Regions from separate parts of the Paenibacillus sp. FSL H8-0283 genome, predicted to be linked through region 2. Evidence: riboswitches for the same ligand, from Rfam matches in the RefSeq annotation. Region 2 holds a riboswitch; the other holds the start of a gene.
The links. A riboswitch is a leader RNA that binds a small molecule or an ion and turns the genes downstream of it on or off. The one in region 2 is predicted to bind glycine.
Positions count from the first base shown of each region.

Region 1: another riboswitch for glycine. It lies ahead of sdaAB (L-serine ammonia-lyase, iron-sulfur-dependent subunit beta); the one in region 2 lies ahead of gcvT (glycine cleavage system aminomethyltransferase GcvT).

Region 1 is NZ_CP150295.1:548,864-553,083, forward strand. Features, by position in the region: gene MHI52_RS02635 (beta strand repeat-containing protein) at 1-1,633, shown strand, start outside; glycine riboswitch at 1,768-1,892, shown strand; gene sdaAB (L-serine ammonia-lyase, iron-sulfur-dependent subunit beta) at 2,170-2,859, shown strand; gene sdaAA (L-serine ammonia-lyase, iron-sulfur-dependent, subunit alpha) at 2,849-3,826, shown strand; gene MHI52_RS02650 (alpha-glycosidase) at 4,009-4,220, opposite strand, start outside.
Region 2 is NZ_CP150295.1:5,411,864-5,416,083, forward strand. Features, by position in the region: gene MHI52_RS23870 (hypothetical protein) at 684-1,127, opposite strand; gene gcvH (glycine cleavage system protein GcvH) at 1,629-2,024, opposite strand; glycine riboswitch at 2,368-2,490, shown strand; gene gcvT (glycine cleavage system aminomethyltransferase GcvT) at 2,811-3,947, shown strand; gene gcvPA (aminomethyl-transferring glycine dehydrogenase subunit GcvPA) at 3,944-4,220, shown strand, end outside.

The sequences.
Region 1 (4,220 bases), 2.2 Mb from region 2:
AATTACTGGAGTTACAGGAGCAACAGGTGTAACGGGAGCAACCGGAGTCACTGGCGATACAGGAGCAACAGGCGTGACTGGAGCAACCGGAGTAACTGGCGATACAGGTGCGACAGGTGTCACAGGAGCAACTGGAGTCACTGGCGATACAGGTGCGACAGGCGCAACGGGAGCAACTGGAGTCACTGGCGATACGGGTGCGATAGGCGCAACGGGAGTAACAGGGACGACCGGAGTTACTGGGGCTGCAGGTGCAACAGGCGTAACAGGGGCGACTGGAGATACTGGTGTTACAGGCGCAACAGGCGTAACAGGGGCGACTGGAGATACTGGTGTTACAGGTGCAACCGGATTGACGGGAGCAACAGGAGTCACTGGAGATACAGGCGCAACGGGAGTAACAGGGACGACCGGAGTCACTGGTGTTACAGGTGCGACAGGCGTAACGGGGACGACCGGAGTTACTGGGGCTACAGGTGCGACAGGCGTAACCGGAACAACCGGGACGGCCGGAGTAACGGGAGCAACGGGAGCGACCGGAGTCACAGGGGTTACAGGTGCAACAGGCGTAACCGGAACAACCGGGACGGCTGGTGTAACGGGAGCAACGGGAGTGACCGGAGTCACTGGGGCTACAGGTGCGACAGGCGTAACCGGAACAACCGGGACAGCCGGAGTAACGGGAGCAACGGGAACGACCGGAGTCACTGGGGCTACAGGTGCGACAGGTGCGACGGGAACAACCGGGACGTCCGGAGTAACGGGAGCAACGGGAACGACCGGAGCCACAGGGGTTACAGGTGCAACAGGCGTAACCGGAACAACCGGGACGTCCGGAGTAACGGGAGCAACGGGAGCGACCGGAGTCACAGGGGTTACAGGTGCAACAGGCGTAACCGGAACAACCGGGACGTCCGGAGTAACGGGAGCAACGGGAGCGACCGGAGTCACTGGGGCTACAGGTGCGACAGGTGCGACAGGTGCGACGGGAACAACCGGGACGGCTGGTGTAACGGGAGCAACGGGAACGACCGGAGTCACTGGGGCTACAGGTGCAACAGGCGTGACGGGAACAACCGGGACGGCCGGAGTAACGGGAGCGACCGGAGTCACAGGGGTTACAGGTGCAACAGGCGTAACCGGAACAACCGGGACGGCTGGTGTAACGGGAGCAACGGGAACGACCGGAGCCACTGGCGCAACAGGAGCTACTGGATCGACAGCAGCTTCTGCCCCTGCGGATTCTTCCTTGTTTGCTAACAGTCAGACAGCGGCATTGGCTCTTCCATTGACCGGTGAAACGACCATTCAGACACTTAATGTACCCGTGGTGGCAGGTCAACGCGTGAAAATCGATAATAGTACACAAGTAGCGGTAGTTGTAGGGTCTAACTGGAGTGTCGCATATAACGTTAACCTGAGACGTAACGGAGTTCTAATTAATCAATTGCAGCTCTCACGAACCGGTAATGCTTCGGGAACGTTGAGGTTTCTTTCTTCCAACACCTACGTGGATACTGCTCCTGCAACAACTACTAACGCATATACAGTAAGTATTGAATTTACAACAACTAGCAACGTCACGAGTGCCTCAGCGGAAGTGAGAAATATTAATGCTATTCGCTTCAGTTAAAATAGACATCGGACTTATGGTAATTACACGTTACTTTTGTTGACATATATGATATTGTACATTACTCTATGGGTATACTTGATCAAAAACTTAGAAATGTACCCATTCGAATCGAATTAAAATAATACAGCGGATGATAACGAGCGGGAGAGACCTGGGTTAGCCGAGCAATATGGCTAGTGTTCAGGCACCGAAGGAGCAAGCTGCTGCGCACCCGGCGCAGTCGTTAATCTCTCAGGTAAATGTACCATCGTTGGACGCAACTCTGGAGAGTGCGCGAATTGCGCCACCCAAGGGGTATATGATCAGTCAGCCCGGTGAACTTGTCTGTAATCGCAGGCAGTGCACCCTTGTCGTGAGACACTGCTGATCGTGAAACTCTCAGGTATCGAGGACAGAGAGAGGGCCTAAGGCCTTCTTCTGTCCTTTTTTGATGTCATCATATCTAAATAAGGGACATTGTGGTGAAACTCCTGGATCGAAATGACGAATACATTTTACAAATATGAATCATGATTAATAATGGAGGGTTACAAGTGCGATTTAAAGATGTTTTCTCAATTATTGGTCCATCGATGACGGGGCCTTCAAGTTCACATACAGCTGGTGCGGCAAGGTTAGGAAGAATTGCTCGTCAGTGGCTGGGATGTACGCCAGATCGTGCCCGGCTGACGCTGTACGGTTCATTTGCAGATACGTATCAGGGGCACGGAACAGATTTGGCACTGATCGGTGGTCTGCTGGATTATGTCACAGACGATCCGCGTATCCCGGATGCAGAGCAATACGCAGAGGAAGCGGGCATGGAGGTTGAGTTTTATACAAGTGGCCTACCTGCTCCTCATCCAAATACGGTCAAAATTGAGTTGTGGCATGGAGAACGTGCCTGCTCCTTAATCGGTGCATCCATTGGTGGTGGAAGCGTATCCGTGCATTCGATGAATGATTTTCGTGTTCAGATTAGTGGTGAGTTTCCAACACTTGTTCTGCGACATGCGGACAAAGCAGGGGTGCTTGCATCGGTAACGTCCACGATCAGTTCATCCGGGGTTAACATCGGGTATATGCAGGTGGACCGGAAAGCCCGTGATGGCGAAGCGCTTACCGCGATGGAAATGGATGGTGTGCCTAATCCTGATATGCTCAAGCGTCTAAGGGAGCTGGACCATGTATTGGACATTCGTGTCATTGATTTGAAGAGAGGAGTTGATTCGGATGCGGTTTAAACATTTGCACGAACTGAATACGATCTGTACAGCAGAATCCAAAACCATTGCTCAGCTGATGATCGAGGAGCAGGTTCAGGAGACCAATACACCGGAAGCGGATGTTGTGAAGCAGATGTCTGAATATTATCAGGTGATGAAGGAAGCGGTACGCAAAGGGTTAACGGAAGATACGACATCACGCAGTGGATTAACAGGTGGAGACGGCAAAAAAATGGCCGAGTACATTCGCAAGGGTGAGACTTGTTCAGGAGATGCTTCCGCACTTGCCATGGCGTATGCCCTGTGTGTATCTGAAGTGAATGCCTCCATGGGCCGGATCGTGGCAACACCAACAGCCGGTTCCTGCGGCATTATCCCGGGTGTTTTTATCAGTTCACAGGAGCGATTTGGCTGGACGGACGAACATTTGGTGAACGGGTTGTTCTGTGCGGGGGCGATTGGTTATGTTATTGCCAACAATTCATTTATCTCCGGTGCCGAAGGTGGCTGTCAGGCGGAAGTGGGTTCCGCTATCGGCATGGCTGCGGGTGCCATGGTTGAACTGCGTGGAGGTACACCGGAACAGGTTGTTCATGCCGTTGGTTTGGCGTTAAAAAATACACTGGGCCTTATCTGCGATCCGGTCGCAGGCCTTGTTGAAATCCCGTGCATCGTCCGTAATGGACTGGGTGCAGTTACGGCGCTGGCTGCGGCTGACATGGCCCTGGCCGGAGTGCGTAGTGCCATTCCGTCAGATGAAGTCATCGATGTCATGCTGGAAGTAGGCAGTGCGATGCCGAGCCGCCATCGGGAGACAGCCCAAGGCGGGTTGGCCCAGACGCCAACAGGCCGCAAAATGATGCAAAAGCTGGCTAAACCAAAGGCAAAGCGTGCCGAGCCTGAGACGGAGTCGAAACCAGCGGATTCTGACACAACTACAAGTGGGGCGGACAATGCTCAAGTGGACAAGGGTACTCAGGTTTAAGCTGAACCGGGACCACCGATATATAAATCAGTGACATTATGATGTATAACGGCGAATACAAAATTACAAAACAAGCGTCCGCGAACCCGAATCCGGGTTATGCAGGACGCTTGTTTTATGCTGCCAGATGAAGCGAAGTTAGGATACTTATATTTGACTTCAGATGAATGTGTATTATGACTCTAGTTCTGGCTCACAGCCGTACTCAGTACGGCATATCCATACGCGGGCAGTTCAATGGCGAGTATGCCATCTTCCTTGGCAGTACGATGGTTTCCGCCGAATAACTCGGTCCATTCCTCGTCACCAGCCTCCAGCTCGACAATAGCCGTCTCTTCTGATCGATTGAACAGAACCAGAATGCGTTCCTCCTCATTTTGTCGCTCAAATACCA
Region 2 (4,220 bases):
ACATATCCGAACCGCTTTAGGAAAAGAGACTTCGTGGCCTATTACAAGAAGGCGCGCCGCTTATTCAGATAATTTCAGATTCATTCCTTGACTCGTTCCGTGATGTCTTAAATCGGGAAGGTCGCGCTCTCCTGGGCAAAGCACGTGACGGATATCACATAGGTCCGAATTAGTCATGAGTTTGCTATGTTATCTTTCGTTTGAGATAGATCTGTATAAACAACGAAATTGTGGCATGGGAACTCTCCGAGGGAAATGAACTAAAACCTATGACTGACACGTTGAAGAAACTGCAATGTGGAACACCCTTGCTCCATACGAACTAGTGGATTTATTATACAACACAAGACTAAACCAAGTCGCTTAAAGAGAAGACGTTGACGCGGAGCCATTCCCAACGTGAGAACTGCTTTGACAATCCTTGTTTCGTTCTTTTTCTCACACTTAAAGGAAGGAAAAACTGTATATAGATAAGCCTCTGAATCTAGAGAAAACAACGAGCCAGATTACGGAATATATTTCGTTTTGCAACAAGGAAGGTGTCCAAGATAAAATAGGCGACCTCTCCCTGGTTAAATTCCAGAAAAAAGCCGCCGTTTAATTAATTTTTTCTTTTTTATTGTCTACTTGATGACAGGGCTATAACTATACTCATTCCTTTGTGTCTAATAAAATCATTAAATTTAATGATAGACTGCAGTAAAAATAGTTCTCACAGAGTATGAAGTATGATAAGGAAGATCCTGTATCTCAACTTTCACTCTCAAATTACGACTCGCTGCAAAAATCACTTCGTCTGAAAGTAGAGAGTTGACACTCAGTGCTGTAGCTAGAGAAATTGCACTAACATACCCCCCCAATACAGGAGATACCCTTGAAGCTATCATTGGAGCGATTGTTTCAACTAAGATTGCAGAATTACTTGAAAACCTCTTCATATTCGCTGCCAAATCTTTTACCGTATTTGCATCCATGTAATAGGTTGCAATGGTTTTATACTTTGGTTGGGAAACATCACCAATATAATCACTATTAGCTGAAGCTAGATTTGTGTTAACAGGAAATAATGGATAGGCGGCTGTTGCTAGCATTGAAGCTATTACGACTTTCTTTAACATGTTTTTCATTTAATATGTACCTCCAAATATAATATAATATAATATAAAAAATTAACTCAACTTAATATTCTCCAACAAAAACCATTATATTTCAACATTTAATTAATTTCAACTTATTTTCAATAATTTAGGATGAATAACCTATATGTATATAATTAGATTTCTTTAATACGAAAACTTTAAAGTCTAAAGTACATCAATTTGTATACCTTTTTTACTATTATCTTGTTCGCTGTCTTGTAACGAGGTTCAATATTCTTAGAAGGAATAAGTATTACCAAACTAGTTGGACACAAGTTTGGATAAGGGTAACTAAGACATTTGAAACCATAACGTAACCTTAGTTCTGCATGCTCCAAGAAATTTTGATAACGATATCATCCGTACATAAAACCTCCTTTTTATCCAAGAGCTATAAATCTCCAGGTTCAAAATTCAACAATCAGAAAATATCGACGAGAAAAACCTTAAGAAAGCATTTAGAAGAAGGCTTTCTTAAGGTTTTTCGTTTTAGTGGGCTTCCGTATGTTTCCGATACGCGTCTGCATTCATCAATGTAGACAATGCTGCTGTCAGATCTCCCTCAACACGGATCTCAATCATCCAGCCTTCCTCGTAAGGAGAGCTGTTCACAAGTTCAGGGGAGTCCTGCAACGAATCATTCACCGCAATGATTGAACCAGTGACGGGAGAGAACAAGTCCGACACCGTTTTGACCGATTCGATCGTTCCAATGCTGTCCTCTGCTTTTACATTGGTTTCAAGGTCAGGCAATTCCACAAACACAATGTCACCCAGCTGATGCTGCGCGAACTCGGTAATGCCAATACGTACAGTATCCTCCCCTACGGTTTGCACCCATTCGTGCTCTTCACTGTACAGGAAATCACTTTTCAATTCGCTCATCGATATCCGCCTCGCTTTTCATTAATGAGTACATGCGTTCTTTGACCTTAACCTTTTTCCCAGAACATAGCGTATGATATTTTTGAATCAAATGTCAAGATACCTCACAATTTATTTGCTGAACACCTCTAAATCCTGTAACCGGATTACACTCTTTCTTCATATACTGGTGAATATTAGAATAGTAAGCGTAGTCTTTTTAAATATACGAACAATAACTTAAAAAATAAAATAAATATTCGGTTTTAAATCATTATCTATGATATCGTTCTTGACATCGGTAGTGGATTCACGTTTTAATGAAAGGAGTAAATATGTTTATTGGACTATGTTATACCCGCGGATGAATGTAAAGGGAGAGATTACCCGTGACACCCGATTCGGGATGTACATGAGGTAACGCCGAAGGAGTAAACCACCGATAAGCGGAGGTGAATCTCTCAGGCAAAAGGACTTTTACGGGACGCAACTCTGGAGAGCATCTATTCGCCCTGTGCGGGCGTTATGATCACCCAAGGGGAAACCTGCTGCACAACGCAGCGGGGTAACTCTCAGGTACAAGGGACAGAGCCTTAGAATACAGCGTGCTACTTGGCATGCCGATTCTTTGGCCTGTCCTTTTCCTTTTTCCCAAAAAACGAAAAACAGGATGTAGAATGGCGCTGCCATAGCTGCCTTACCATACTTATGTGATGAAAATATCTAGCTGAAAATTTAAAAATACCCTGGTTCATTGATCCACGATTGTATATCCGGCCGGCTGACGGCCCATGACGAGGTGATTTGATGTCTGATTTGCTTAGAACACCACTCTTCCCACTATATCAGCAATATGAAGGCGTACGGTGCATTGATTTTGGAGGCTGGGAGCTTCCCGTACAATTTAGCGGAATCCAGAAAGAACATGAAGCGGTACGCGAGCGTGCTGGACTGTTTGATGTATCCCATATGGGCGAATTCACTGTACAGGGTGAGCAGGCTGAAGTTTTTTTGCAACAAATGATGACTAATGATGTGACCACGCTGGTTCCCGGTCAAGCCCAGTACACCCTGATGTGTTATCCAGATGGCGGTGTGGTGGATGATCTGCTCGTGTATAAGCTGGAAGATCAGCATTATATGCTTGTGGTTAACGCCTCCAACATCGACAAGGATTGGGCGTGGCTGCAAGAGCACTTGATCCCCGGCGTAAGCATGACCAATGATTCGGAGCAGACGGCGCTACTCGCCTTGCAAGGTCCACTGGCTGTAGACATTATCGGGAAAGTTACAGATACGGATGTAAGCTCGATTGAACCGTTTCGTTTTGTGCAGGATGCTGAAGTATGTGGAGTAAAATTACTGTTGTCCCGTACCGGTTATACCGGTGAAGATGGCTTTGAGCTATATGTTCCTGCAGATCAAGCCGCTGTGGTCTGGAATGGGTTAATGCAAGCCGGTGAAGGTCACGGACTTGTACCGACAGGCCTCGGTGCTCGGGATACACTGCGCTTTGAAGCAAAGCTCCCTCTGTATGGACAGGAATTGTCGGCAACTATCTCTCCGCTTGAGGCTGGTGTTGGCATGTTTGTGAAGCTGAATGCCGGACCTTTTATCGGACACGAAGCCTTGTTACAGCAAAAAACTGACGGGCCCGCCCGCAAACTGGTCGGCATCGAAGTGTTGGAGCGCGGTATTCCCCGCCCCCACTATCCGATTTACGCCGAAGGCGTACAGATTGGTGAAGTGACAACAGGCACGCAATCACCTACATTGAAGCGTAATCTGGGGCTTGCCCTCATCGACAGCAAATACGCTGCGCTGAGAACCCCGCTTGAGATTGAGATCCGCGGCAAGAAACTAAAAGCCGAGGTCGTGAAGACCCCTTTTCATAAACGGACACGTACGTCGAAGACACCTACTCAAGGAGCTGATCAAGCATGAGCAAGCACCGTTACATTCCCATGACTGAACAAGATCAGAGCGCCATGCTCGCAACCATCGGTGTGGATACGCTGGAGGATCTGTTTCAGGACATTCCAAAAGAGATTCGTTATCAGGGCGAGCTGCCCGTATCCTCCAAACTTGATGAATATGCGCTGACACGTCACATGTCCAAACAAGCTGGCGCCAACGCCAATTTCGAAACACACGCCAGCTTCCTCGGCGCTGGCATATATGATCATCATGTTCCTTCCGTCATCAATCATGTCATTT